DNA from 4 places in the Ruegeria sp. ABF4_144 genome. Region 1 is predicted to be linked to each of the others. Evidence: riboswitches for the same ligand, from Rfam matches in the RefSeq annotation. Region 1 holds a riboswitch; each other region holds the start of a gene.

Region 1 (7,370 bases):
TATTGACCCCAAAAACTGGGATGACATCGCCTGGGCGCTTGCCACGCGTATGGACCCGGTGCGTGATGTGATGACGCTCGAGAATACGCCGATGGACTATCTTGACTTTGCGTCTCCGCAACCGGGGTTATCCGGCAAAATGGGCATCGACGCCACAACCAAGATCGAAAGCGAAACCACCCGGGAATGGGGAACCGTGATGAAAACAGCGGACAAGGACGCGGAGTTTGCCGCGGATCTTGTCTCGCGCCTGATGGCAAGAGGTCCGTCATGAGCCAGCACCGTGTGATTTTGGGCGTGGCCGGAGCCTCGGGCGCAGCGCTCGGGTTGTCAGTGGCGCGGCAGTTGTCGGATCTGGGTGTTGAGATCGACCTTGTCACCAGCGATGCAGCACAGCGCACCCTCTTTGAAGAATGCGGCAGCGATGCGTTTGATACCCTCAAGGGCTTGGCAACCCGTCATCATACTATCGACAACATTGGTGCAAGCATTGCGTCGGGGTCGGTCCCTGTCTCCGGGATGATCGTTGCGCCATGTTCGATGCGGTCGCTGGCGGCCATCGCACATGGTCTGGATGACAACCTGCTGACCCGCGCCGCCAGCGTTCAGCTCAAGGAACGCAGGCGTTTGATCCTGCTGACCCGCGAGGCGCCGCTGACACTGGTGCATCTTCGGAACATGACAACCGTGACCGAGATGGGCGCGATTGTTCTGCCACCGGTGCCAGCCTTCTATCTGAAACCGCAAGGTGTGTCGGATATCGTCACCCAGATTGCCGCTCGCGCGATCGATTTGTTGGGAGTATCTGCCCCGGTGGCCAGCCAGTGGGTCGAGGCAGGGTTGAGGTTCCGCCCTAGTGTCGCGCCTTTGCGGTCCTGAACAGCAGCAGAAACACGAACACCGATCCGATTGAGGTCGTTACGATCCCAACCGGCAATTCCTGCGGTGCCAGAAGCAGCCTGCTGAGGATATCCGAACCCGTCAGCAACGCAGCCCCCACAATCGCGGCTGTGGGCAGAAGACGGTTGTGCAGCGGTCCGGCGATACCACGGGCGATATGCGGCACCATCAGGCCGACAAAGCCGATCACACCGGCGACCGAGACGAAAACGGCGGTGGCAAGGGCGGCGGCAAAGAACATGCTAAACCGCAGCCCCTGCACTGGAACACCCAGCGTTGCTGCGGTCAGGTCTCCGGTCAGCAGGGCATCCAGCCAGCGGCTGCGATAGAGCGAATAGGACAGGATCAGCAGCAACCCGGCGCAGACCAGCGGGAAGGTCTCCCACCGGGCCAGGCCCAGCCCGCCTAGCATCCAGAAGATGACCGAATGCGCAGCGCGGCTGTCGCCCGCGAAAATCAGGTAATTGGTGATGGCCGAGAACAGGAAGGACACCGCCAGTCCGGCCAGGATCAGTTTTTCCGGCGCGCTTGTGCGTAAGCCGTGCACCAGTGCCAGCACGATGCCTGATGCCACGAGGCCACCGCAAAATGCCGCCAGCGGCAGGGTCCAGAAGCCCAGAATGTCTCCGGTTACGGTGATGACGAACACCGCCCCGGCCGCCGCGCCCGAGGACAGGCCGAACAGAAACGGATCAGCCAGGTCGTTGCGTGTCGTGGTTTGCAGAACGACACCGACGATGCCCAGCCCGGCGCCAATGACAGCCGCGAAAAGAGCACGCGGCAAGCGCAGGTCGAACACGATCCGATGCAGCGCGGACATGTCGCCGTCGGTCAGGCCAGTGCCCAGCAACACTGCGTCAAAAGCATCCCGCGCGGGAATAGAAGTGGTGCCGTAAACGGTCGAAATCAGCAAAAGGGCGGCCAGAACGACCGCCCCCAGTGTTAGCACAAGGCCCAATCGGCCCATATCAGTTGAGGCCCGGATGCATGGCCTGAGCCATTTTCGAGATCGCTTCGATGTTTGCCGGTCCTGGGGTCAGTTCCTCGTACCGCAGGCCAATCCAGCGCTCGTTCTTGACCGCGTCGGTTTGCGACATCACCGGGTGCTCTTGCAGGAACTTGAACGTATCCGCAGCGCCATTGCCGGTTTGGTAATCCAGCAGCACAAGGAATTCCGGGTTTGCGGCGGCAACGGCCTCCCACGAGGTGCGGCCCCAGCTGGTGTCCATGTCGTGGGTGACGTTCTCGCCACCGGCGGCTGCGATCATCGCATCGGGGATGGCGAACTTACCAGCGGTGAAGGGCGCATCCGCCGGGCCGTCCAGCAGGAAGACACGGGGTTTGGCCAGATCGGCAGTCTGCGCTTCGATCGCTGCCAGCTCTTCTTTCCATCCACCGACCAGTCCTTCGGCCTTGTCCTCGACATGCATGACTTTGCCCAGACGCAGAACGTCGTTGAACAGCAGGTCCATGCTGGCCTCGGGGCGATCCTTGTCCAGATGCACGCAGCTTTCCGTCAGGATCATGGTCTTAATGCCAAAGGGTTCAAGCGTGTCGGGGGTCACGTCGCCGCCGGGCTTCATGCCGTAATACCAACCCGCAAAGAACAGGTCGGGCTCAACTGCGACCAGATTTTCAACGGTCGGGTATTTCGGCGCAAGCTCGGGGATGTCGCCGCGCAGAGTGTCAAATTCAGGGCTGGTCTTGTACCAGCCGGTGATGCCGGTCAGACCCACGATCTTATCCTGCAGACCCAGGGCAAAGGCCATGTCGGTCATGTTCATGTCGTGTACGACCAGCCGTTCGGGCTGAGTCTCGAAAACCAGCGGCTCGCCGCAGTTATCAACGGTTATGCCACCTGCAGATGCGCCGCCTGCCATTGCAGTAATCACGGCCGCAGACCAGATATGTTTCATTGGGGGAGTGTCCTTGCTTTAGTTTGAAACGGGTGTTCTTCGGATATCCAGCGCCGGGATCACTCGGCCTTCGTGCTGGAAACACAGGTAGTCGACGCCGAACGTGTCACGCACATGCGCGGGCGTCAGAACCTCGGCCACAGGGCCAAAGCTGGTCAGACGTGTGGACTTCATCAACGCCACATGAGTGGCGAATTCGGGGATCATGACCAGATCGTGCACGATCATCACCACCGTGATGCCAAGCTCGGCCACAAGCGACAGCATCCGCCCCTTGGCGTCCGGGTCCAGATGGTTGGTGGGTTCGTCTAGAAACAACAGCGATGGGTTCTGCGCCAGCGCCCGGGCGATATGGGCCCGCTGACGTTCGCCGCCGGACAGCAGAGCCATTCGTTTATCCGCCAGTGCGATCAGCCCGGTCAGGTCCAGTATCCGGTCAAGCTCAACCGCGTGGGCTTCGGCGGATCTGTCGGACCGGATCGGAATCTGACCCAACGCAACATAGTCGCGCAACGTCAAACGGCCATCCGGATTTTCCTGTTGGCTGACGACGGCAATCATGCGGGCGCGCTCTGATGCCGACATCTGTTTTACGCTGCGCCGGTCAACCAGTACGTCGCCAAGAACCAGCTCGGCCGCGCCGCACAGCAGGTTCAAAAGCGTTGTTTTCCCGGCTCCGTTCGGCCCGGCGATGGCCAATATCGCGCCCTTGTCCAGTTCAAACGAAGCGCCCTGCAGCAGGACATCGCCATTCAGCGCGTAGTATTCCAGATCACGCGCGACCAGAAACGCAGAGTCCGTCATGGGTGCTCCTCCACGGTTAGTCTGGGTAAACGGGCCAGGGTTTTTTCGAACAAGGCGCGCGGACGGTCAGTGGCGTTGGTCCAGCCGTCGCTGCTGTCGTGGAATTGCCTGGCAAATTGGGCCAGAGCGTCAACATCTTGCGACGAGCTGATGTCACCAAACAGGTATTGCGCCTTGCCGGCAGCTTGGAATCCAACGGTTGTTGGTCGGCCGCAGCCCGCCATGCAGGAAACCATGCGCAAGGCAAAACCGGATGGAAGCCGGTTCGTCAGCGCTTTTCGGATCGCATTCGCGGCATCTGTGCCTTTGCAGGTTTCGCAAATCAGCAGGAAATGATTGGGATTGTTTGCCATTGCTCGCTCCGTCTATTGCCGGGGCGAGGTGGTTGCAATGTAATAACGTAACGCAGTCGTCACTTTTCCTCCTTCCGGGACACCCCGCCCCGGGTTGGTTGATCGTTTGATGGCAGGTCTCCTGACTTGCGGGTCTGTGCTTGGCCATCCTTCCCGGCCTTTGGGGCCAGTGGGTATATGGCGTCGCTCACCGCTTACAGTTGCGGGGGCAGTCACGGAGTTGGCGCCGTTTGGCGGACCTCACCGTATTCCCTTTTCATCCCCAATTGGGGGAACCATCACCAGATTGACTGCCCGAGATCATCCAGTGCGTCAATATGAAAGTTTTGTTGAGTTCGTTTGTTGCCGGCCGGAACCCAAGCAACAAGGGACGACAGTGTTTGCAAAAAACCCACTGGAATGATCTCGGCAGGGCGATAGAGTCTGTTCATGCGATATTGGGTTCATCTTGCGACGATTTTGACGCTGGTCTTGTGCGGTTCTTTCGCGCTGGCCGCGCCAGGCTCTGCGTTGGACTGGTCTGATTTACAGGACCCGTCTGCTCAGAACTTTGACGATCCGTATCGCGATCTCAGCCCTGAACAGTTCGATGATTTGCTTTTTGTCGTGCGCCTGCGCGGAAGGCTGCATCAGGACGCAGGCAGCCCTGATGAGCGGCGAAAGTGGCAGGAACTGTTAGTCGAAACCGAAGAGGCGTTGGCCGCAGACGGCATCGATGTCGATTGGCTGCTGGATCAGCGGCACACCGTGGCCCAAAGCCGGGATCACGCTGGTGCTGCCGGCAATCCAGAATTCGACGGTCAGACCGTGACGCTGGCGGGGTTTGCCATTCCGGGGCCGCCCGATGCTGAAGGGCACGCGATCGCTTATCTGGTGCCTCAGCGCGGGATGTGCAGCCATCTGCCGCCGCCGCCGCCCAATCAGATGATCCGGGTGCAGTTGAATGGTAACTGGACACCCCGCTATGTCCACGAGCCCGTCCGGCTGACCGGAAAGCTGACCATCGATCCGTCAGAGCAGGACATGATGGTGGTGGACGGGTTCATGCCCATGCGCGCGACGTTCCGGCTGGAGGCTGACAGTGTCGAAACCCTTGAAACACAGGGGGACCGGCTGGAGTGGACGCAGAGCATTGCTGACCGCCTCCGTGCGGCGGGCCAGCGCAAAACCGGTGGGGCGAAGACGTCTGAATGACATGATTGCCGGATCGTGAAACCCCGAATTGCCCCGCAGATCCTTTTCTGAATGGAAAAAACCATCTTTGGTGATTTGACAAAGCGCTGACTCAGGGTACCCTGAATCTCATTATTTAAGTGTATGAGTGACATCTGTTTGAGCCTCTTCAGAGGCACTGGGTGATTAGATGAAACGCATTGACCTAGCAGAAGGTGCGTCCCGCGAATGGGACGTGGTGCTTGTTGGCAGCAGCTTTGCATCGATGTTTTTCGCCCATGCCCTGCCGCAGGATCTGGACATTCTCATCGTCGAAAAAGGCGGATTTCGACCGCATGCGGCGCAGCTTAGTGATGGCTGGCGTGCCGGAGTGGATATTGCCCAGCGCAACTCATCCGGTTTCAAGAAAGACTGGCTCAGCTTCATCGTTTTTGGTGGAAATTCGAACTTCTGGTGGGGCGATACTCCGCGATTTCACCCGGATGACTTCCGGCTGAAGTCCCGGTTCGGTGTCGGGATGGACTGGCCATTCGGGTATGATGATCTGGCCCCCTACTACGAACAGGCTGAACTGCTGATGGAGATCGCAGGCGGTGGGTCGGATCATATCCTGCCCCGCAACACGCCGTTTCCGTTCCCCGAACATGCCAAGTCCCGCGCAGATGTTGCGCTTCAGAATCACAGCAAGTCCTGGGTTCCGTTGCCAAGCGCGCGTGCAAACGGGGGGGCGCGGTCGACCTGCTGCGTGAACGGTGTCTGCAGCATCTGCCCGATCGATGCGAAATTCACCATCCTGAACGGCCTTGAACAGCTTGCGCATCCAAAGGCCAGCTATGTGCTGGACACCGATTTTCGTGAGGTTGTCGTTGAAGGCGGACGTGCCACGCAGGGGGTGTTGCGCGGGTCGGACGGGCAGGAGATCACGGTCAGGGGCAGCATGTTTGCGCTGGGTGCCAATGCGCTTTTCAATGCGACGATCCTTTTGCGATCGGGTGTGACCTCAGCGGCTCTGGGGCGGTATCTGCACGAAGAACCCTCGCTCTCCGTCGTCGTTGATACGGCCACGTTAAAGAACTATTTCGGTGGCACGTCGGACACCAGTCATGGCTATCATTTCTATCACGATATCGACCGGTCCGAAGCCGCCGCCGTGCTGATCGAAAGCTCGAATTCACCCCCCAATATCCGCGAAGAGCAGGGCAAGTGGACCAATCGACTTGTCCTGACCCTTGTGGCCGAGGATCTGCCCATGGCCGAAAACCGGGTGCTGTTGGAAGACGATGCCCCGGTGATCGAATGGACCGGGCATCACCCCTATGCCTATCGGGGCTTGCAGCGTGCGTTAGACAGATTGCCGGGGATCATACCAGATGAGCTGGACGGCGTGGCTGCCGGTGATTTCCTTCCAAGTCAGGCCCATATTCAGGGCACGCACCGGATCAGCTCCAACCCTGCTGAGGGGGTGGTGGATGAATATTTGCGCCTGCATGAGGTTCCGAATGTCTTTGCGTTGGGTGCTGGGGCTTTCCCGACCTGCTCACCCGCCAACCCGACCCTGACCCTTTCTGCGATGTCGCTGCGCGCGGCAGAGGTGGTCCGATGATGATATCCAGACGAAGCGCATTGCTTGGGGGTGTTTGTCTTGCCGCTGTTGCGGGCGGGGTGGGATTTGCCCTGCAGTCCGGCGGGATCGCTGCCCACGCAAGGCAGGTCATCGCGCGGGTTTATGGTTACGACATCGCCGCGCATCCGGCGGCGCAGGCGTTTTGCGAGGATTATGAGGCCTTCCTGATCGAGAAAGGCCTAACTGGTCATATGGTGAATGCGATCTTTAACCTCAAAGCCGGGAACCTGTCTTACCTAGAGGACAAAAAGGCCAGGCTGGACCGCTCCATCGTGGTCAAATTCGCAACCTCGACCAATGTTGTGCTCTCGGTCGAAACGGGGGAAGAACTTGAGCATTTCGGGATTTTTCATCCGGTCGAAAACAGCTGCAGCAACCAGCTCTCGCATCTCGGACTGTTGCCCAGCGACTCGGTTGCGAGTGCCGGATGACCGGCGGCATCCGTCGGTAGAGCGTTTAGGCGGGTTCCGTCGAACCCAAATACGACGGGTGCTGACCAGCCAGTTCTTCCGCTATGCGAGACAGTGTTTGCCTACGCGATACCATTGCTTCAGTCTCCGGCAAGCTCAGGTGTTGCAAAATGTCCGACCAGCGGTTCAG
Region 2 (7,370 bases), 350 kb from region 1:
ACAGCCCAACCCACGGTCACTTCGTAGGGATTGTTTTCCTGTGCTTTTATGAGCGATTGAAACCCCAACAGCCTGTTGTTTGCATCCACGGCGACAGTGCATCGGATCTTGTCGGGATGGGCCACGTATTGCGCTCTGGCAAATCCGACGTCGCTTGGCCTGGTTCTTTTGCCGGCTGCCGCTATGTCCTGCAAGACGTCGGAAATACCCTCAGCGTCTTCTGCTATGACCGTGCGAAAAACAACATTGCTCATTCGTAGTCCCCACCAATCAGTCCGGACGGCCTATGTGCCATGCAGGTGACGCTCTTCGATTTCGCGGGCGAACTCATTCAGCCGCAACTGAAACTGCCGTCGGAACCGCGCCTGACCCAAACGCAACGATTGCAGCAACAGCCGCGCAGGCAAAGATCTGGCAGCAAGAGACATGTCAATGCTCAGACGGGTGCGGCGCTGGGACAGAGCAAGGAATTCAATGATTGTCACCCCGTTCATACCCTTGCTGATGGCATCGAAGCGCAAAAGAGAGGGCGGATCGCATTCCGCCATTTCAATCGAGATTTGGCGAGGCTTGCCGCGCAGCTTGAACTCAGTTTCCCACTGCGTACCCGGCACCACGCCCATATGGCCCGACAGGCGTCGCACTTCGATCCCGCGGCGCATCGCCAGACGCTCGAACCGCTCAAAATCAGCGACCATCTCAAACACCGCGTTGATGGGGGCTTCGATATCTTCGCGCGCTGTAAACTGCATGACGGGTCGTGGTTCTCTTTAGCTTGTGGCCTAGTATCTGTCAGTCGAGCGTATCCGCAAGCCAGTTTTGCAGCAGGAAATGCGCGATAGCCCCCTTGCGGGCTGGCAACAGCTTTGGATGCTCTCCGGCAAAGGCCTGCATCATCTCGGGCTTGCTGACCCACATCGCATCCTCGATTTCCACCGGGTCGATGGTGATCTCGCGCGACAGCGCTTCACCCGCACAGCCAAACATCAATGAGGCCGGAAACGGCCAGGGTTGGCTCGACAGGTAACTTACCGCGCCGACCGGCACACCTGCCTCCTCCATCACCTCGCGTCGAACAGCGGCCTCAAGCGTTTCACCGGGCTCAACAAAACCGGCCAGCAGGGAATACATCCCCTCGGGCCATCCCGGAGATCGCCCGATCAGTACTGAATCTCCGTTTGTAATCAACATGATCACAACCGGGTCAGTACGCGGGAAGTGCTGCCCGCCGCAGGATGGACAACTGCGCTGCCATCCGGCTTGTGATATCTCGCTGGCAGCACCGCAACGGGCGCAGAACCGGTGGGTTTCGTGCCATCCGATCACTGCCTTAGCCGCCGCGGACAGCTCTGCATCGCGCGCCGAGAGGCGGGTCATGACCCGGCGCAACTCAGCAAAGACATGGCCTTGGGGCAGTTCGGGATGTTGCTGCTCGGTCCGATCAACAAACGCCCCCAACTGGGACATGTCCTGGCCTTCGGGGGACCAGTTCGAGATATCGAGCGCGAAAACCGGCGATCCATCCGAAAGGCCCAGAAAAATGGATTCCTCAACAATACCACCCGGACCGTTTGCCACCAGATCATGCGCCATGGGGATCAGACCCAGCCGATCCAGGCCCTCTCCCTGAACCAGCGGCTTGCCTCGCCACATCAGCAGGCATGACGCCTGCGGATGGGCCCTCATCTGCGCAAGCTGATCCGCATCCCCCCGGATATGTGCAGCACGATCCAGGCCGGAGCCGCCAAACGTCACTAGTTCCGCGTGTTTCATGAGTGTTCCTTTGGGTCGTCGACACAGGGCTGCCACGGCTGCGGCAGCGTTGCAATGGCAATTCCAGAAACCCGGAAACCCGCGGCCGTCAAATGATCGCAGGCACGCCTTATATGTTGCATCTATTATACTTCTTGGGGAAAATGCTTAACATATAACTGCTAAAAGTAGAGATTTGTCACGCCCTGTTCCTCAGTCTCACCCTGTCTTGAAGATACGGATTTTGGCAACCTCCGATCTGCATATGAACCTGAGCGGATTCGACTATTACTCGGACGCCCCGGAACCCTCGATCGGGCTTACGCGTACCGCCAGCCTGATCCGGACCGCGCGGTACGAAGCGATGACAGCGGGCGCGCTGGTTCTGCTTTTCGACAACGGAGATTCTCTGCAGGGCACTCCGATCGGGGATTGGGCAGCGGAACAGACCAATGCGCCGCATATTCTGATGCAGGCCTTTGGGGAGCTTGGCTATGACGCCATCGGTTTGGGCAACCACGATTTCGGCTTTGGGCTGGAAGTTCTGGACCGTATTCTGGCCGATGCCCCCTGCCCGGTGTTGTGCAGCAATGCGCACAGGCAAAAGACCAACCCTTTTTGGAAAAGCCATGAAATTCTGACCCGCAGGGCGCTGTATCAGGGCCAGCAGGCCACGCTGAAAATCGGTGTATTTTCGGTCCTACCCCCACAGACCGCAAAGTGGGAGTCGCACAGGCTGCAAGGCAAAATCGTCATGGACGACATGCTAACCTGCGCCCGCAACAAGGTGCGTGACCTGCAAGCAGAGGGGTGTGATCTGATCCTGACGCTGGCGCATACAGGGTTGGGATCACCCAATGCAGAACCCGACATGGAAAATGCGATCATCCCAATGGCTGCCATCGACGGCATTGACGCCGTGATCGCGGGGCATTCCCACTTGACGCTTCCCGGCCCTGCTCATGAGGGGTTGGACCATGTCGACGCCATCCGGGGGCGGGTCCACGGAAAACCGGTGGTCATGCCGGGCCCGGCCGGGTCAAATCTGGGGGTGATCGACCTCATTCTAAACAGGGCATATGACGGAACTTGGGCCATTCAGGATCACAGCGCCGAATTGCGCTCGGTCTGCCCAGTCGGCACTGACGGCTTGGTCCAGCCGGTTGCAGAAGATCCTGAATTGCTGCGCGTGTTCACCAAAGGCCATTCGGAAACACGCCGTCACGCTGCACAGCCCATGGGGCGAACAGACCGGCATCTGCACAGCTATTTCAGCTTTTGCGCCCCGGACAGGGGGCTTGCATTGGTTGCCGCAGCACAGGCAGCGGCCCTGCGTCCACATCTGCAAGGAACGCCCTTAGCAGAGCTGCCTCTTCTATCCGCGGTGGCTCCTTCAAAGTTCGGAGGGCGCGCCGGGCCGCGCTTTTACACGGATGTGCCACCGGGGCAGGTATTCCTGCGTCACATCAACGATCTGTACGTATTTCCCAACGAATTGCAGGCTGTGGTCGTGAATGGCGCGCAGATCAGCGATTGGCTGGAAATGTCGGTATGCGTTTTCAATCAGATTAAGCCAGACTTTGAAACCGATCTGGTCGACCCCAGCCGTGCCGGTCATAACTTCGACGTTCTCCAGGGGCTAAGTTATCAGATCGACCTCTCGCAGCCTTCGCGCTTTGACGATTTAGGGCGCCTGACCAATCTTGCGCATCGCCGCATTCACGATATCCGATTCGAGGGGCGCCCCGTGGCCGCTGACCAGCGCTTTGTCGTTGCGCTGAACAATTACCGTGCCAACGGAGGGGGACATTTCCCCTTTGTCGACCACGCCGAGCCGGTCGCGCTGCCTGCTCAGCCCGTCCAGCAGATTTTGCAGAATTACCTGTCGGGTGCCCTGCCCCGGGATTCGATGGCAAACGCCCCCCGCGCCTTTCGCTTTAAGCCGTTGCCGGGGGCGACAGCTCTGCTCAGGACCGGTCCGAAGGCCCGCGATCACATTGCCGAGCTTGAGGAATACGCCCCACAGCTGGTCAGAGAGGACGATGACGGCTTTTTGCTGATCCGTTTGACGCTCTGACGGGTTGTCTTTTCCGCGCCTGTTGCCTATATCGACCGATGAGAGGTTGGCGCGGGCGAGCGCCTCGCCAACCTGGTCAGGTCCGGAAGGAAGCAGCCACAACGAGCCCCGCTTGGGTCGATGTCCAACCTCTCACTTCTTCCCTTCAGTGCATGTAAATCGCCGGAACAGGCGATGTCATGCGATCAACCGTGGCCAGAGGGCGGCATTGCGGCGGGCGAAGGCACCGATATGCCCCACGTCCGGCAGGCAGAACTCATCTGGAGACAACAGGTGACGGCGCGCATGCGGCCCATACAGGTCTGCCAACCGCCAGACTGCTGCGGGCGGTACAAGATCGTCGTCTTCGAAAGTGAACAGGTCGACGGGTGTCTCTGACTGCGCCCAGCGGGCCTCGGGCAGAGTTACCCCAATCTCGGGCAAGTAGTTTTGCGGAGCGGTACACCACCGCCGCCACTGCCAATAGACGCTTGCAGGCAAGTCAGCTCCGAATCCCAGCGCCTTTCCCGGAAGGTACCCAAGTGCTTTCACCGCCACGGGCGCGTGACCGTACCAGAACAGCAAAGCCAACGCTCGGTAAGGCCAAGGGTGGTCTGACACCGTTACTGGACCAGCGCAGACGCAAATCATGCGGTCGATCTGATCGATATCCGGTTGAATCGGCCCCAACATCCCGCCGACAGAATGACCGATGCTCCATTGCTGCGCGTCAGGGAACCTGCGGCGCATCTCCGCCCGGGCCGCAGGCATGTCGATCAAGGCCCAATCGGCCATTTTAATCTGCGATGCTTTCAACGGCCCGCTTAAAGAATGGCCAAAATCACTGTAGTCATAGGTCAGACAGGCCATTCCCTGCACCTCGGCCAGCCAACGTGCAAAATGCCGATAGTAGTCCCTGGGCACGCCGGTTGCGCCGTGAATGACCACGGCAACCCTGGGTGCCGAAGCGGGCAGGTACAGGCGCGCAGACAGACTGCCCGCGCCAGAGGGAAACTGGAAGTCCTCGGTTGATACAGCTTGTGCAGCGTCCAGCATAGTACGGCCTCCAGATTTTGAACCGATTGGTTCACTTTCTCCAGTCCGCCTTGTTTCCACCCACAAGTCAACAGCGCCCTTGCATGACCACACGTCCGCTTGTCCGCGCAATTTGCCCGCTTGACTCAGGTCGCCCACACCCGCTAGCGATGACGCGATGGTTCTCGACCCAGATCTTGGGGCGGGATGAAAAGGGAACACGGTGCGGTTCTGCCCGGCAATGCCGGAACGAACCAAGGCCGAGACTGCCCCCGCAACTGTAAGCGGTGAGCAATGCCGGGATACCACTGGCCGAAAGGCTGGGAAGGTCGGCAACGCGTAGACCCGCAAGTCAGGAGACCTGCCATCGAACCAAAACCGAAACTCGGGCGGGGTGTCCGGGGCAGGTCGTCGGCACGCTGTCACACCTGTTCTACGCCCCCGTTCTGCGCGCGGAGGGCGCATCATGATCTGGAAGACCAAAACACACGAATTCTCGGCCACTGTTTGCCAGCGCACCGGAAAAACCTGCCCGGCATTGGCACAAGTCGCGCGCGTCATCACCCAGGCGATTGAGACCGCTGCACCTGCCACAACACCAAATTTCCAGGTCGAAGGCAGCAGCGAGCTGACCCATTGCCCGGAAGGCTGTACCGCCCGCTTTCGCGCGCGTCAGGATCAGATTCGAGTCTTTTGCGGCGCGGAGCCCGATGTCTCTACCGATTCACTTGATAGCTATGCAGACATGATGTTCACGGATGTGTTCAGCTCTTTGCCCGCCGATGTCCTGGCCCACCCACCCTACGCGATGCTTGAGGTTTCGACGCTGGCTCAAAGCCCGGTTGCACTACCAGAACAGCACGCGGCGCTCTGAGTTAATTGTTCCGTCGGGCGCTGGCCGCCTGCGCTGCCCAGTCCAACTGACCGTCGGTTTCAACGGCGCAGGGCCGTACGGCACGCAGACGTCTCAGCGCCACCTCGGGGCGTTCACCGTGTTCTACCATAAGGCGCAAGGCAACCATCCCGGACCGGCCACAACCGCCCCGGCAATGCACCAGCACGCGGCCAGCACGGGCCAGAACCTGTGCCGCAGCCGCGCTAACGTCGGACCACGCGGCCTGAACCTCAGGCGGCGGCGCGCCAAAATCCGTGACCGGCAGATGGGCCCACGCGATTGCAGCGGCGCACAGGTCATCGCCGAATCCGGAGGCACCCTCCTGTAGCATCTCGCCCTCTGTGGTCATGGAAATCACCAGGTCGGGCTGCCAGTCGCGGATAACGTGAAAGTCCTGAGCGTAATTTCCCGCGCGCCCCGGCAATGGCGACAGGGCGACCGTACCGTTCCCTACCTGCACCGGATGAATTGCAAACAGTCTCACCAGATGGCCCTCCTTGATACGTGCTTAAGGTACATAAACTGCGACGCAAACAGAAATTCGCCAAGCGGGATGTGGACGCGGGCGGCGGGGGTCTCTACGCTGCATCGGAACCCGAATCCGACAGAGCAGACATGAACGACACGCCCAGCCCCGCCTATCAGGTTCTTGCCCGCAAATACCGCCCCGAAACCTTTGCCGACCTAGTGGGTCAGGACGCGATGGTGCGCACGCTGAAAAACGCGTTCGAAGCCGACCGGATCGCGCAGGCCTTTATCATGACCGGCATTCGCGGCACCGGCAAAACCACCACGGCGCGGATTATCGCCAAGGGCATGAACTGCATCGGCCCCGATGGCGAAGGCAAGCCTACCACAGAACCCTGCGGTCAGTGCGAGCATTGCGTGGCCATCATGGAAGGCCGCCATGTCGACGTGATGGAGATGGACGCCGCCAGCCGCACCGGCGTGAACGACATTCGCGAGATCATCGACAGCGTCCGCTATCGTGCTGCCAGTGCGCGCTACAAGATATACATCATCGACGAGGTCCACATGCTGTCGACCAGCGCCTTCAACGCGCTGCTGAAGACGCTTGAGGAACCGCCCGAGCATGTGAAGTTCATCTTCGCCACAACCGAGATTCGCAAAGTCCCTGTGACGGTTCTATCGCGCTGTCAGCGGTTCGACCTGCGCCGGATCGAACCCGAGGACATGATCGGCCTGCTCAGCAAGATCGCAGCGGCCGAGAATGCCCAGATCGCCGATGACGCGCTGGCCTTGATCACCCGCGCCGCCGAAGGCTCAGCGCGGGATGCGACCTCTCTGCTGGATCAGGCGATCTCGCACGGGGCCGGGGAAACCAGCGCCGATCAGGTGCGTGCGATGCTGGGCCTGGCCGATCGCGGGCGGGTGCTGGACCTGATGGACATGATCCTGCGCGGGGACGCGGCAGGCGCGCTAACTGAACTGAGCGCACAATATGCCGAGGGCGCCGACCCACTGGCCGTTCTGCGCGATCTGGCCGAGATCACTCACTGGGTCTCGGTCGTGAAAATCACCCCGAATGCGGCCGAAGACCCGACGGTTTCGCCGGATGAGCGCGCCCGTGGGCAACAGATGTCCGAAGCCCTGCCGATGCGGGTTCTGACT
Region 3 (7,370 bases), 2.4 Mb from region 1:
ATCAGCCGCCACGGGGTTACCCGCAGGGCGGATGCGCCGGTATCTTCGATCAGGCCGAACAGACGCCGCGCGGGCAATTGCCCGAAGGCCGCGCCATACATCGCGCCCAGATCACAGGCACCGGGTTGCAGTGGCGCGCCGATGGTGGCTGGTACACTGCCCAGCCAATTCTGCGGCAAGCCCTGCGCCGCAACCACGCGCGCCATCCGGCGTGTTTCGGGCGTAAAGTGTTCGGCAAACCACTCGGCCAAGGCGATCACTCGGTCGATGGCGTCCGCTTCTGCCACATGGCACCCGGTGTCACAGCCGTCGGCGCGCAGGATCAGCCCCTCGGTACCGGTTTCGATCCTGATATCTGCGGAGTCACTGGCCAGCAGACGTTCAGGGCCGGTATCGACGGCAAAGCCGAACTTCGCGGGCAGGGCAGGCAGTTCGCTCAGCCGGTTGATCAATTGTTGTGTCAATCGAGCGGTCACGTCTCCGGTTGCATACAAAGGCGAGACAAGGATATTGCGCCGCACTTCGATGCCGGGTTCGGCGTCCAGCAGGTCCAGCGCTGCCAGTTCCTCCAGCAGTGGCTGATGATCGGTCTCTTTCACGCCACGCAATTGCAGGTTGGCGCGGTTGGTCAGGTCGATAGTGCCGTTGCCATAGCGGTCCGCCAGTTCACACAGGCCAAGCGCCTGCGCCGCGCTTAGCCGGGCCAGCCGAGGACGTACACGTACCACCAGCCCGTCGCCCGACATCATCGGGCGATGAGCGCCGGGGCACCAGCCTTGAACAACGGGGGCGCTCATCTCAGCCCCTCCAGATCTGCTCGGATCGAATTGCGGCGTGTGTTCCACAGCCCAGCCTCTAGCAGCGCCAGGAACCTGTCCTTCATGGCCTGATGTGCCTGCGGGTTGGCCTCTTGCAGGAAGGCATCGACCTCGGCGTCACCCAGCGTGGCGTCATGGTAAAGATCGAATAGATGCGGTGCCACCGTTCCGGACAGATGCGCGAAGGATGCCATGTGGTCCAACGTCGCCGCGATCTCGGCAGCACCCCGGAACCCATGCCGCTGCATCCCCGCGATCCAGCCGGGGTTGGCAGCGCGGGCGTGGACGACGCGGCTGATCTCTTCGGGCAGTGTCCGGGCGCGTGGGTTCTCTGGGTTCGTGTTGTCCAGATGATAGAGCTGCGCCGTGCCGCCGGTGATCTTCTTGGCGGCAGCGAATCCGGCCTCGTGCGTCGCATAGTCATTGGCCAACAGCAGGTCGGTCTCGGTCAGGTCCTGCAGATGAACGAAGCTGTCGGCACTTGCGACACGCCGCGTGATGCCCTCTTTGTCTTGTGCGATATGCTCGCCTTCAAGCGCGAAGGAACTGGCCTCCAACCAGGCTTCACCGGCCTGAGCTCGTGCCTCATCCGTGTAGGTCTCAGACAGGTGGGTCATGTTCAGGCCATAGCTGCCGGGGGCAGGGCCATAGACGCGGGCGGCAGGGGCCTGACCGGCGTACGGATTCCAATCCTGAGCTTCATCCCGGCCCGCCAGTGCCCGCACGGCCTGACCGAACAGAGCGGAAAGTGTCGGAAACACATCGCGGAACAACCCCGAGACGCGCAGCGTCACGTCCAGGCGCGGGCGGCTGAGGTCGGTGATGGGCAGTACTTCGATGCCCGAAACCCGTTCCGAGCCTTTGTCCCAAACCGGCTTCACGCCCAGCAGGTGCAATGCCATGGCGAATTCTTCGCCAGCGGTCCGCATGGTGGCCGAACCCCACAGATCGACGATCAGACCCTTGGGGTAGTCGCCTTCTTCCTGCAGGTGGCGCCGCACCAGTTCCTCGGCGAGTTTCACCCCTTGGGTGTAGGCTGCACGGGTCGGTACGGATCGCGGGTCGGTGGTGTAGAGGTTGCGCCCGGTCGGAAGCACGTCTGAACGACCGCGGTAGGGAGAGCCGGATGGACCGGCTTCAATCCGTTTTCCAGCCAGCGCGTCGATCAGGCCGTTGCGCTCGGCATGGGCCGAGGGCGCTGGGTCAAAGTTTCCGGTTACCTCGGGTACGCGGCCAAAGATGTGCAGACCGTCGCCGAATTGGCTTTCCTTGATGTCACAGACAAAGCGGTCGATGCGGGTGATCGCCTCGGCGGTGCAGGTGGCCTGATCGAGGCCCAGATCGCTTTCCAGCCCGATGGATTGCGCCTCATCGCGGATGTCTTCCTGCAAGCGGTCGCGGCGCTTGGGGTCCAGCCCGTCTGCGTTCGAGAACTCATCCAGCAGCGATTCCAACCGTACCATCCGATCCGGCGTTCCGCTTTCCTTTAGGGCGGGTGGGATGTGGCCAAGCGTAACGGCCCCAATCCGGCGCTTGGCTTGCGCTGCTTCGCCGGGATCGTTGACGATAAAAGGGTAGATCACCGGAAGATCGCGGATCAGCGCTTCGGGCCAGCATTCATGGGAAAGCGCGACAGATTTGCCGGGCAGCCATTCCAGCGTGCCATGGGCGCCGATATGGATCAGGGCGTCCGCGCCCAATCCCGTACGGAGCCACAGATAGAAGGCGACATAGCTGTGGCGCGGGGTGCGCGACAGGTCGTGATAATCGTCATCGCGAAGTTCGGGTGTGCCGCGTTCAGGTTGTAGTGCAATCAGAGCTTTGCCACGACGCAGGGCGGTGAAATGGAACGCACCATCCGCGAAGGTCGGATCGTCCTCGGGGGTGCCCCAGACGTTTTGCAAATCCACGCGCAATTGTTCAGGCATCTCCGCCAGAGCGGCCTGATAGGCGTCCAATGGCCAGGCAAGGCGAGCGTCTGGCAGGGTCTCGGCAATGGGTTCCGCCGGAGCGGTGTCATACCCCTCGCCCTGAAGGTCTGACAGCATTGCCTCGGCCGAGGCCAGCGCGTCAAGGCCTACAGCATGGGCCATTTGCCAGTCTTTACCGGGGTATGTGGAGAGCACCAGCGCCGGGATCTGATTTGCTTTGGGCTTGTCGTTCAGGTTTAGCCACCCGGTGACGCGATCGATGATGGCTTCGATCCGCTCGGCTTCAGCCCGGTGGGCGAAGCGGGAGTATTCCAGATGCGGATCGCGTTTACCCGGTTCCTTGAAGGACGCAATGCCCGCCGAAATGCGGCCGTCCACTTCGGGCAGCACTACATGCATGGCGAGGTCGGCGGGTGAGAGGCCCCGTTCCGCCTCGGCCCACGCTTTGCGGCGGGACGTGGCGAGGGCGACCTGAAAGACCGGCACATTCGCCGCGTCCAGCGGCGAGGTGCCTGACGCGCCTTTGCCTGAGAAAGAGGTGGCGTTGATAATCGCCGAAGGTTCCAAACCGACGATGTTTTCGCGCAGCCATTCGGCAGCTGCGGGAGCTTTGAGGGACGGGGCGAACATGCCCACAGCCTCGAACCCGCGATTGCGCAAGCTTCGGATCAAGGCCGCGACCGGAGCTGTGTCTGCCGAAGTCAAATAGGCGCGGTAAAAGGTGACGACTATGCGTTTCGCGTTGCTTGAGAAGGCAGCTTCCGCCGGGATCACGCCACGATCCGGGCACCATGCACCGCAGTCGGGCAGGGTTTTAGCCCCCATCACTGGACCGGCATAAAGACCCGCCGCCAGCGCCATCTGCGCCAAAGCGGCTTGTGCGGCGACCTCTCCACCGGTATCGCACAGATGCGCCAAGCGGCGCAGAGTCGAGACGGGCAGTGTGGAATAGTCATCCAACCGCGTGTCTTCACGACCATCTGCGGGCAGTACTGCCAGCGCAATGCCCTTGGTCTGCGCCAACGCCAGAACCTGCTGCAACCCGTACGACCAGTAAGGCACGCCGCCGATCAGGCGGATCAGGATGCCTTTTGCGCCCTCCAGCGTCTGTTCGACATAGGTGTCAACGGACAGAGGATGTTTCAGCGCGGTCAGATTGGCCAGCCGCATCGTGGGCATCCGCCCCTCGGGGCCGCCACCGCGATGCCAGCCTGCCGCGAAAGCGCCAAGGTCGCTGTCAGAAAAGGACAGCACCACCAGATCCGCCGGGCTCTGGCCCAGATCGGTCGGGGTTTCGGTTTCTTCTAACCCGTGGCTTTCGCGGAAGACGACGTGCATGGCTTACTCGGCGGCCTCGGTCAGGCCCACGAGGATATCGCGGATAGCTGCCTCTTTGATGTCGTCATGCTCGGCGATGACCACCAGACGCGAGCGGCGCTCTTCACCGGGCTCCCACGGACGGTCATACTGGTGACGCACGCGGGCACCAACAGCCTGCACCAGCAGACGCATCGGTTTGCCTTCAACGGCGGCATAGCCTTTGACGCGCAGGATGTTCAGCTCATTGGCCAAGCGTTCGATTTTGGCGACCAGATCGGCGGGGTCGGTCTGTTCCGGCAGTTCGACGATGATGCTTTCGAAATCGTCATGCTCGTGATCATGGTGGCCGTCATGATGCGACGGACGGGCGTCCATGTCGTCTTCGGCGGCGGCTTCCAGACCCAGCACAACGCGCACGTCCACCGCACCTTCGGCCACTTCAACCACGGGCAGCGGGCGTGGAGCCTCGGCTGCAATGATCGCCTTCGCTTTGGCAACGCCTTCAGAACCCGCCAGATCAGGCTTGGTCAGCAGGATGATATCAGCGCAAGAGATCTGATCCTCGAACACCTCGGACAAGGGCGTTTCGTGGTCGATCGAGTCATCGGCCAGACGCTGGGCGTCCACGGCTTCAACGTTCGGAGCAAAACGACCAGCGGCGACGGCTTCGGCATCGGCCAAAGCGATTACGCCATCGACAGTGATCTTGGACCGGATATCGGGCCAGTCGAACGCCTTCAGCAGCGGTTTGGGCAGGGCGAGACCGGATGTTTCGATGAGGATGTGATCGGGGCGTGGCTCTAGCGCCATCAGCGCCTCGATAGTGGGGATGAAGTCATCGGCAACAGTGCAGCAGATGCAGCCATTGGCCAGTTCCATAATGTTTTCCGCTGGGCAATCCGGGATGGCGCAGGATTTCAGGATATCGCCATCGACACCGACATCGCCGAACTCGTTGACGACCACGGCCAGACGCTTGCCCTGGGGATTCTGCATCAGATGCTTGACCAGCGTAGTCTTTCCCGAGCCCAAAAAGCCGGTGATCACAGTAACAGGGAGTTTTTCGAGGTTTGACATTTTAAGCTCCAATCGGGGGAATACGGGCCGCACAGTTCTTGCGGAAATGCTCTGGGCGCTCACGCCATTTGACCAAGCCATCTTCGGTGGCCAGATACTTGGTCACACCTTCGATGATGGTTTCGACGTGGTCGGTTTCATTCAGGTTTTCGTACACGAAGGTCCAGCGCGAGGGCCCGCCGCGTAAAACGATCGAACAGCCCTGGTCACAGTTTGAAAGGCACTCAACTGGTTTCAGTTCGATGCCTTCGGGCAAACCAGCGTCTTCCAATGCTTTGTGCAGCAAGGTGCCCGGTCGCTGCGAGTCATCCTCGACAGGCACGCCACGACGGCAAGTGGTACAAACCAGCAATTCCACTGGTGTGGTCTCAGTCATGTCTCTCATCCCCCCAAAACCTATTCGTGGGGGACGGGGTTTCATGCGGGCCACGTATTCCGACATGGACCCGACACCGGAACACCCCGCCCGGTTACAACTTCGGGTGCTGGCAGGTCTCCCGGCTTGCGGATGTCAGAGGCTGAGCTCTGGCAGGTGTCCCGCCTTCCCGGCCTTTTGGGCCAGTGGCTTTGGGCACCTTCTCCGGTCACGGTCGCGGGGGCGGCTGCGTTTGACGGAAGTTCCGCTGACGCATTCCCTTTTCATCCATCCGGGGATGGACACCAACGCAAGCGACATGCGGCACGGGCAGGGGCCTTGTCAAGCGCGAGACGGGGGCAGAAACCTCTTGGAATGGAAAAGCGACCAGCTTGGGTCAATCCGCGGCATCTGTTGCCAGCCGATCCCGCAACCACGCGCAGAACAAACCCGCCGCCGCTGTGGTCTGGGTCGCCCGTTCGGCGCTGACCAGATAGTGCGACTGGGCAAAGGGAATCGCGGCGCCTGCTATCGCAATCGGTGCACCTTGCCGGATTGCGTTTTTGGCGAACCGTTCCAGGATCGTTGCATACCCCGCGCCGGCCATCACAAGTTGCAGAGCCGCGACCGTCGTATCCACCGAATGCTGGGGCGGTTGGTCGGGAGGCGCAATGCCGTTGGCCTGAAAATACCGCGCCCAGTTGTCCTCGTACCCAAGGATATGAACCAGCGGCCCTTTGTTCAGTTTCGGGGAGCCGTCCCCGGCTCGGCAGACCGGAACCAGCTTTTCATCGGTGAGTTTTTCGGATCGCACCCCGGGCCAGTCGCCATAGCCAAGCCGGATTTCCACATCCACATCGCCGGGTGTTCCGCTGTCGTTCCAGATGTGCGAGACCAGACGGATAGGAATGTCCGGGTGTTGTGCGGTAAAGTCCGGTAGTTCAGCGGCCACCCAATAGGCTGCCGTCGAAATCGCGGCCCGGATTGTCAGGGTCTGGTGCGAGGCTGGGCCAAACAGGCTGTTGGTGGACAGGGCGATATCGGCCAGCGCGCGTCGCACAGTCAGAGAATAGGATTGCCCCAGCTCTGTCAGCTCCAACCGCCGCGCGTTCCGCGTGAACAGCTTTTGCCCCAGCTCGGCCTCAAGTGACCGAATATGCAGTGATACCGCCGTCTGAGTCAGGCCAAGTTCCCGCGCGGTTGTGGTGAAATTCAGATGGCGTGCGGCGGATTCAAAGCTACGTAGCCAGGCGGGGTTTGGAAGTCGGTCCATCTATCACCAAAATATTTTGCCGATAATGCGTGTTATTATTCATTTACGCTTTGGGCATGCAATAGCGATACTTTGCGCAAACAGCGACCTTCGGGAGGGTAATATGAAAGTCGGATTTATCGGTCTGGGCAATGTTGGCGGCAAGCTGTCGGGATCGCTTCTGCGCAACGGGATTGACCTGACGGTCCATGACCTCAACCCCGATCTGGTGGCCGAATTTGTAGCCCAAGGTGCCAGAGCAGCGGAAAACCCGGCGCAGATGATGCGGGATTGCGATGCGGTTATAACCTGTCTGCCGTCGCCTGCGGCCTCGGATGCCGTCATGCAACAGATGCTGCCCGAGGTCGGATCCGGCAAAATCTGGATGGAGATGTCGACCACCGACGAGGCCGAGGTCAAACGCTTGGGCGCGATGGTGATCGAACGCGGCGGCGCCGCTGTTGATTGCCCTGTGTCCGGCGGGTGCCACCGGGCGGCGACCGGCAATATCTCGATCTTCGCAGGGTGCGACCGTACTACATTCGAGCGGATTTTGCCGTTCCTTATCACGATGGGGCGGCGTGTGCTGCATACAGGTGAGTTGGGCACGGCCTCGG
Region 4 (7,370 bases), 1.8 Mb from region 1:
CACTTCGGCGGCAAAGGCACCGAAGACCATACCCAAAGCGATAACGCCCGCCGCCATTGGCGAGAAATTCACCGGCGGCTGATCAAGGGCGCTCATGAGCGCGTTCAGGCCAAGACCGACGCCGTTATAAATCACAAACAGCGTAAGAATTTCAGGCAGGCCGCGCATGGTTGTGGTGTAAAACCGCGCTGCCAGCCTGAGGGGGGCTGACCTTGTCAGCGACATGGTCGAGAACACAAACCCCAGCACCAGACCGACCGGCAAGGCCAGCAGCGCCAGTTGCAGTGTCACCCGAAGACCGGCCAGAAGTTCGTCCCCCCAGCCGGCGTCCCCATATGCGAACAGATCAAGCATTCACGTGCCTTATTCGGCCTTCATAGTGCGAACGTTGATGTCGAAGTAACGGTCGTTGATCTCTTTGTAGGTTCCGTTCTCGATGATCGTTGCCAGCGCCGTGTTCAGGGCCTTGACCAGTTCGGTGTCTTCCTGACGGACTGCGATGCCTACGCCGTCGCCGACGAACTCGGGGTCGGTGATCGGTTCACCCGCAATCTCGCAGCAGGCACCGTCATCGGTTTTGTTGACCCATTCGCTCAACGGGATGGTGTCGCCGACCATGATATCGATCCGTCCGCTGGCCATATCGAGGTTGGCTTCGTCCTGCGTTGCATAAAGGCGCAGGTCGGCATCGGGATAGATCGCCTGAATGAAATCTGCCTGTGTGGTGCCCGATTGCGCGCCAAAGGTTTTGTCAGAAAGTGCCTCGGCCGAGAAATCGGTGATGCCTGCATCTTTGGGCGCAACATAGCTCATGGCCGCCAGATAGTAGGGGTCGGAAAAGGCGACCTTTTTCTTGCGTTCTTCGGTGATGAACATCGAGGCGATCACAAAGTCATACTTGTTGGCGATCAGGCCGGGGATGATGCCATCCCAGTCCTGCGCGACCAGATCACACTCGCGACCCATTTCAGCGCAGAGCGCTAAACCGATATCCACATCGAAACCGGCCAATTTACCTGAGGAATCGATGAAGTTGAACGGAGGGAAGGCCCCCTCAGTGCCGAGGCGCAGCTTATCTTCGGCAAGCGCTGAAGTGGCAGAAAGACCGACCATTACGGTCAGGCCAGCGAGTGTTTTGGTAACGAACTTCATGAGTGTTCTCCTCTGTTGACCGGGGCGGTTTGGCCTCGGCGTGTACGGGTTTTTGTGCTTCAGCAGCGGCTTGCTACTGCTGATTGGAAAGTCTCAAGGCTGATGTTTCGGCCGGTGATCACCACAATGGCTCGGGTGGGTGTCATGTCCCGCACCTCGGGGCTGAGGGCAGCGATTACGGATGTTATGGAGCCGCCCTCAACGATCATGCCTTCGGTTTCAGCAAAGATCGCCATTTCGGGGGCTAAAGCGTCCTCGGCGATCAGGACCGCGCGATCCATGAAGTCACGTACAATCGGGAACGTATAACGATTACGCATCCCGATCGCGCCTGTGATGCAACTGGCCAGGCTGGGATGTTCGTCGACATGAACAGGTTTGCCCGCTTCGAGGCTGCGCACCATGCCGGGTTCTATCTCCATCGACGAACCAACCACTGCTATCTCAGGAGAAATCGATTTTGTGGCCAATGCGATACCGGACAGCAGACCACCGCCGGACAAAGGGGCGACGATCATATCTGCATCGGGAAGATCGCTTAGCGCTTCAAGCGCGATTGTACCCTGACCGGCAATGACATGCAGATCGTCATAGGGATCAGCCCAGGTATAACCGTGCTGTTCGATCAGCCGATCGGCGTGATCCTGAGCCTCGTCCTGGGTGTCCCCGCACACAATCACTTCGGCGCCAAGGTCTCGCATCGCCTGACGTTTGTTTTCAGGACATAGCGAACAAACGACCACCCGTGCTGCTGCGCCAAGGCGCTTCGCCAGATACGCGACGGCCCGGCCATGATTGCCGCTGGACACCGCAATGATGCCACGCGCCTTTTCTTCGTCGCTAAGCTGGAGAATGCGGTTTGACGCCCCCCTGAGCTTGAAACTGCCGGTGGTTTGCAGGTTCTCAAGTTTGAGCCAGATTTCAAACCCGGCGCGCTCAGACAGTGCTTCTGAGAACACCAATGGCGTTTTGCGTACGATCGGAGCAATCCGCTGCGCGGTGCGCATGATGTCCTGGAGCGAGACGTAGCTGCTGGGCGAAATCATGCCAGATCTCCTGTCATGAAAAGAGCATCGCCGCGTGTCACGATGACCGTCGGGGCATCCAGCGCAGGGATGCGGGCCCAAAAGCCGATTCCGGGCACTGATGGGTATACCGAACGCATGCGTTTCAATTCTGGGCCTCCGACTTGGACATCTCCAAATCATGGCAGGCACGCATTGAGGAAAAATCTGTATTTTCAGAAGTAAACTTTTAACCGTTCAAAAGTAATTGGGGTCAGTTCTGAACTTCAGCCAGCGTTTTAAGGAAAAGCTCGACGCGCTTGTCCCCGTGGCCCTTGCGGCTGGCCAGTTTTATGTCGGTGTCGTAAGCGTAAACTTTAGGCAGAAGAGATTTCAATTCGCCGTTCTCAATCCACGGTTCGCAGGCGTGCCGGGGCAGGTAGCCCAGATACAAGCCGCTCAGCACCATGCCCAACATGGCTTCCATCGTGGCCGCCGTCGCGGCGCTAGTGAAAAGACCGTGTGGTTGTGTTTTGTCCCGGTCGTCAAAGCTGCGTTCAGAATACCTTGCTTTGGTGACCGCCTGTTCGATCTCTTGTTCATCTTCAAGATCAAAGGCGGGATGGGCGCGGCCACAACATAATAGCTGTCTTTCAACATTAACGGTCTCGGCCTTCAGCGCTGCGGACAGTTCCCGAAAGGGACCGATGGCAATATTCAGTTCATTGTTGAGCAGCGCCCGTTCCATCTGTGGGGCGCTCATGATGGCGATGTTCAGGGAAATCTCGGGCGCCTGCGCGGCAAACTTCTGGATCACTTTATAGATCGGGCAACGCAGATTGGTCATGATCGCGTCGTCCATTGCGATGCTAAATTGACCGTGCATGTCACCATTATACGCCTCGACCGATCTGGTGAATGTTCCGATGGCCTGGCTGAGCGGTCGCAGCTCCTCGTATACAAGGTGCCCGCCTTCGGTCAGTTGGAACCCGCCGCGTCCACGGTCGCACAGGCGAAACCCCAAGCGGGTTTCCAGATTTGAAATGGCCGCGCTGATAGCGGACAGGCTCATGTTCAGACCGTACTGAGCGGGAGACAACCCGCCGGCCTCAACCACATGCGCAAAGACCTGCAAGAGTTTCAAATCGGCACCGTGAAGGCTCAATTGAACCGGTGCTGATCTTTCAGGGATGTTCTTCCCTGACAATGACTTACCTTTTTGCATTTGAGGGGTGCCTCTCAAATTTTGCACTGGCACAGTCTAGTGAAAGTCACCTCGGGTGGAAATATGGCGGCGATGCTAGTTCTCACGATATCCCGGACCACGTGGCCAATTTGATCCTACAGAGAGTGTGATCGACGTCTGGTCACCAGAAGGCGTAGCCTAGAGCCGAGGCTACGCCTCACAGGCTCAAACGCAAGAACGACCTGCCGACTTAATTGACAAACCCCCAGTCAGTTGTCAGCACGCCCCAGAATTTTCCAATGAAAAACCGAAACCAAACGATGTCTGTTTTGTTTCCGGAAATGTCGCAAGTATTTCAGCGGTCAAAAGTGACTGAAATAGTTTGATGGTCGTGAGGTGCCGCTGTTTGATTCTAAGACAGCGGAGAATTGGGAAGCCGGTGTAAGTCCGGCACTGCCCCCGCAACGGTAAGGAAGGTCAGGTTCGACAATCAACCACTGGGACGAGGATCCCGGGAAGGTCTCGCAACCGGGTGTAAACCCCTTTTAAGTCCGGAAACCAGCCTCTCAGATATGTCAAACCGCGGGTGGCGGTGGGGGCACGGGTTTCGGACGTGATCCTCGCACGCCTCCGGACAGGTCCTCCTTGTCATCTGCCCAAGCAATGCCGCGGGGCGCGGCAGGAGAGCCAGAAATGAACACTATTCAAAGCCTGTTGGCGCGTCGAAACCCGGGCTATGCTCTGGAACAGGCGTTTTATATCGATCCCGAGATTTTTCAGACCGACCTTGAAACCATCCATTACCGCGACTGGCTGTTTGCCATTCCAGCCTGTGAACTGGTGAAAGCAGGCGACTACGTGACGTACAACGTCGGGGCTTACCGAGTGATCATCGTGCGCGGCGCCGACAATCAGATCCGAGCGTTTCACAACACCTGTCGCCATCGCGGCTCCGTCATTTGCAAGGCGGCAAAAGGCAATGCGCCCAAACTGGTTTGTCCGTATCACCAATGGACCTACGAGCTTGACGGCTCACTGCTCTGGGCCCGTGACATGGGGCCGGACTTCGATCCCAAACAGCATGGATTGAAGACAGTCCATTGCCGCGATCTTGCCGGGTTGGTCTTCATCTGCCTTGCGGATAATGCGCCAGATTTCGACACCTTCGCCAACACTGCGCGCCCATATCTTGAGCCGCATGATCTGGGGAATGCCAAGGTCGCCTTTGAAAGCTCGATCATCGAGAACGGCAACTGGAAGCTGGTCTGGGAAAACAACCGCGAGTGCTATCACTGTGGCGGCAACCATCCTGCTTTGTGCCGAACTTTCCCCGACGATCCGGGTGTAACAGGGATAGAAGGCGGTGAAACACCAGCCTACATGCAGGCCCATTTTGACCGGTGTCAGGCTGCGGGCATGCCATCGCAGTTCTATCTGAATGATGATGGCCAATACCGTCTGGCGCGTATGCCGCTGAAAGAAGGCGCTGAGAGCTATACGATGGACGGAAAGTCCGCTGTGCGCCGCTGGTTGGGCCGATCTCCCTTTGCGGATGCGGGATCGTTGTTGAAGTTCCACTATCCAACCACCTGGAACCACTTCCTTGCCGACCATTCGATTGTTTTCCGAGTCACTCCGATCAGTCCGACAGAGACCGAAGTCACGACCAAATGGTTGGTCAACAAAGACGCGGTCGAAGGCGTAGATTACGACGTGAAACGTTTAACCGAAGTTTGGGTCGCCACGAATGACGAAGATCGTCAGGTGGTCGAGGATAACCAGCAGGGCATCAACAGCCCGGCCTATGTGCCTGGTCCGTACTCGCCAATTCAGGAATCCGGCGTTCTGCAGTTCGTGGATTGGTATTGCAACACGTTGTCGGCCCGCCTGGCACCAAACACGCTGGCGGCGGAGTAAGGCTAATGAAAGACCTGAACACGCTCTCTTCTGCCATCTGGCAAGATGGCGAGATGCTGGAATGCGTCTCGGTTGTGCCCGAGATGCCCAACACCGCCAGCTTTTCGTTCCGCGCCCCCTCGGGGGCGCAGTTCGCCTATCACCCCGGTCAGTTCCTGACGCTCGAAATCCCGGCACCGAACCAGCCCGGGGGTATCGTGCATCGCACTTATACGATCTCGTCATCGCCGTCGCGCCCGCGGTCAATCACCATCACCGCCAAAGCGCAACCCGACAGTATCGGCACGCGCTGGATGCTGGACAACCTGCAACCCGGCATGCGCATCAAGGCCATTGGGCCTGCGGGCCTGTTTTCCAACGCGCAAAGCGCGGCAGGCAAGTACCTGTTTATTTCGGCCGGCTCGGGCATCACCCCGATGATGTCGATGACAACCTGCATGTGGGACGAAGGCCGTGATCTGGACGTTGTCTTCATCAACTGTGCCAAGCGGCCATCCGAGATCATCTTCCGCCAACGGTTGGAACAGATGGCCAGCCGCACCGACGGTTTGGACCTAAAATTCGTTGTTGAAGAGCCGGATCGGTATCGCCCGTGGACGGGATATCAGGGTCAGTTCAATCAGTTGATGCTGGGGTTGATGGCCCCTGATTACCTTGAGCGCGAGGTCTATTGCTGCGGCCCTGAACCCTTCATGCAGGCGGTGCGCGACGCTCTGGCCGGTCTTGGTTTTGATATGGACAACTACCATCAGGAGAGCTTTGGCGCGCCGGTGGAAACCGAGGCGGATCAGCCTGAGTTGGATGACGTTGTCCTCGACGATGACAGCAGCGCTGAGATCCTGTTTGCAAGCTCCGGCGTGACTGCCAAGGTCACTGAGACCGATACGGTTCTTGCCGCCGCCCGTTCGGTTGGTCTGAACATTCCGTCGGGATGTACTTTCGGTGTCTGCGGAACCTGCAAGGTCAAGAAAACGGCCGGAGAGGTCCACATGGTCCACAATGGCGGGATCTCCGAAGACGACATCGAGGCAGGTTACATTCTTGCCTGCTGCTCAAACCCGATCGGCAAGGTTGAAGTCGAGGTTTAGGCGGTTTGCATTCGAAACCGCAGCGTGGCTGACGCTTGCTGCGGTTTCGATGCGCTGACTATGTCCGCTGCAGAATGCGGGCCAGATCGGGCCGCCGGAAGTCCGGCCCTTTCAGCACCTTGCCGTCGTCACGCAGAACCGGCCGCCCATCGGCACCGAGTTTGGACATGTTCGACGCGTGGACCTCTTCCATCGCATCCTGCTTGAAACCGTGCAGGCCAAATTCGAGAAGCGTGCCGTCGAGCACGTACTGGATGTCGCAAAGCGCATCCAGAACTTCGATCAGATCACCAGCCTCAACTGCAGTACGCAGCTCGGCCACTTCCTCTTCAAGGATCGCCAGCCGCATCTGCGCGCGCTCCTCGGGGATCGACGGGGCGTCAACGACCGGAACGTCGAACGCCGCGTGCCTTCAGGGAAAATGCCAGACCAGCCTCAGAGCAGTGTCAAATTCACAAGCGCCAGGGCCGCAATCGCCCCGACCCAGGGTGCTACGGGCATTTGTGAAGCTCCGAAGCATCGGGAGCAACAACAGCCAGAGGAGCTATTCCGACGACCGTAGCGTGGTTTCCTGAATCAAGGAAATACGCGGAGCAACGGCAAGCGATAGCTGGTAGCAGATCCTTATGGTTTGCTCCAATAGGCCGCAATGTAAGCGTTCGCCGGATCGCTGCCCTTGGCCTTGAATGCGGTTCTGACTTTCTGTACGTCCGCTTTTTCGCACGCGAACCAAAGGAAGTGATCAGGAAATTCGTCGTGTGCAGCCAATGCGAGATCAGCGAGACTTTGGCCATCTTCCGGACTTAGCCAGGATGTTGAAATGCCACTAGGTGCGCTGAGAGAGTAGGCGCATTGCGGACCGTCCTCCACCCGAACGGTTACGTGCCCTTTGCTGTTTTCCGCCAGGTTTTCAAGGATGCGTGCAGCTGCGGGCAGTGCGGTTTCGTCAGCGAACATCAGAATACGCGTTGTGTCAGGGATACCGCCGCCACCGGGGCCCACCACAGCCACTTTGGTTCCGGG

What was found. Region 1 has a riboswitch for cobalamin ahead of ACXAGD_RS16435 (DUF1636 family protein). Riboswitches for the same ligand answer to the same signal wherever they lie in the genome.
Region 2: it holds a riboswitch for cobalamin, as region 1 does, so the genes downstream of both, ACXAGD_RS14680 (hypothetical protein) here and ACXAGD_RS16435 (DUF1636 family protein) in region 1, are expected to answer to the same signal.
Region 3: it holds a riboswitch for cobalamin, as region 1 does, so the genes downstream of both, ACXAGD_RS04785 (DUF1636 family protein) here and ACXAGD_RS16435 (DUF1636 family protein) in region 1, are expected to answer to the same signal.
Region 4: it holds a riboswitch for cobalamin, as region 1 does, so the genes downstream of both, ACXAGD_RS07795 (aromatic ring-hydroxylating oxygenase subunit alpha) here and ACXAGD_RS16435 (DUF1636 family protein) in region 1, are expected to answer to the same signal.

What each region holds. Positions count from the first base shown of each region.
Region 1 covers NZ_JBSWWK010000001.1:3,281,603-3,288,972, reverse strand. Annotated here, with positions in the region: gene ACXAGD_RS16460 (UbiD family decarboxylase) at 1-274, shown strand, start outside; gene ACXAGD_RS16455 (UbiX family flavin prenyltransferase) at 271-879, shown strand; gene ACXAGD_RS16450 (FecCD family ABC transporter permease) at 854-1,867, opposite strand; gene ACXAGD_RS16445 (ABC transporter substrate-binding protein) at 1,869-2,816, opposite strand; gene ACXAGD_RS16440 (ABC transporter ATP-binding protein) at 2,835-3,620, opposite strand; gene ACXAGD_RS16435 (DUF1636 family protein) at 3,617-3,973, opposite strand; cobalamin riboswitch at 4,068-4,268, opposite strand; gene ACXAGD_RS16430 (DUF3299 domain-containing protein) at 4,403-5,167, shown strand; gene ACXAGD_RS16425 (GMC oxidoreductase) at 5,337-6,749, shown strand; gene ACXAGD_RS16420 (hypothetical protein) at 6,749-7,201, shown strand; gene ACXAGD_RS16415 (glycosyltransferase family protein) at 7,227-7,370, opposite strand, start outside.
Region 2 covers NZ_JBSWWK010000001.1:2,933,681-2,941,050, forward strand. Annotated here, with positions in the region: gene ACXAGD_RS14650 (N-acetyltransferase family protein) at 1-254, opposite strand, end outside; gene ACXAGD_RS14655 (SRPBCC family protein) at 285-752, opposite strand; gene nudC (NAD(+) diphosphatase) at 793-1,773, opposite strand; gene ACXAGD_RS14665 (bifunctional 2',3'-cyclic-nucleotide 2'-phosphodiesterase/3'-nucleotidase) at 1,982-3,829, shown strand; RNA gene ffs (signal recognition particle sRNA small type) at 3,869-3,967, shown strand; gene ACXAGD_RS14675 (alpha/beta hydrolase family protein) at 4,007-4,864, opposite strand; cobalamin riboswitch at 5,006-5,226, shown strand; gene ACXAGD_RS14680 (hypothetical protein) at 5,310-5,717, shown strand; gene ACXAGD_RS14685 (protein-tyrosine phosphatase family protein) at 5,719-6,222, opposite strand; gene ACXAGD_RS14690 (DNA polymerase III subunit gamma/tau) at 6,354-7,370, shown strand, end outside.
Region 3 covers NZ_JBSWWK010000001.1:922,035-929,404, forward strand. Annotated here, with positions in the region: gene ACXAGD_RS04770 (cobalamin biosynthesis protein CobG) at 1-797, opposite strand, end outside; gene cobN (cobaltochelatase subunit CobN) at 794-4,087, opposite strand; gene cobW (cobalamin biosynthesis protein CobW) at 4,091-5,146, opposite strand; gene ACXAGD_RS04785 (DUF1636 family protein) at 5,148-5,522, opposite strand; cobalamin riboswitch at 5,617-5,826, opposite strand; gene ACXAGD_RS04790 (LysR substrate-binding domain-containing protein) at 5,899-6,774, opposite strand; gene ACXAGD_RS04795 (NAD(P)-dependent oxidoreductase) at 6,878-7,370, shown strand, end outside.
Region 4 covers NZ_JBSWWK010000001.1:1,530,541-1,537,910, reverse strand. Annotated here, with positions in the region: gene ACXAGD_RS07820 (ABC transporter permease) at 1-354, opposite strand, end outside; gene ACXAGD_RS07815 (ABC transporter substrate-binding protein) at 364-1,152, opposite strand; gene ACXAGD_RS07810 (pyridoxal-phosphate dependent enzyme) at 1,212-2,198, opposite strand; gene ACXAGD_RS07805 (hypothetical protein) at 2,195-2,317, opposite strand; gene ACXAGD_RS07800 (LysR family transcriptional regulator) at 2,431-3,321, opposite strand; cobalamin riboswitch at 3,720-3,923, shown strand; gene ACXAGD_RS07795 (aromatic ring-hydroxylating oxygenase subunit alpha) at 4,036-5,259, shown strand; gene ACXAGD_RS07790 (FAD-binding oxidoreductase) at 5,265-6,347, shown strand; partial or broken gene ACXAGD_RS07785 (pyrophosphohydrolase domain-containing protein) at 6,406-6,741, opposite strand; gene ACXAGD_RS07780 (siderophore-interacting protein) at 6,972-7,370, opposite strand, start outside.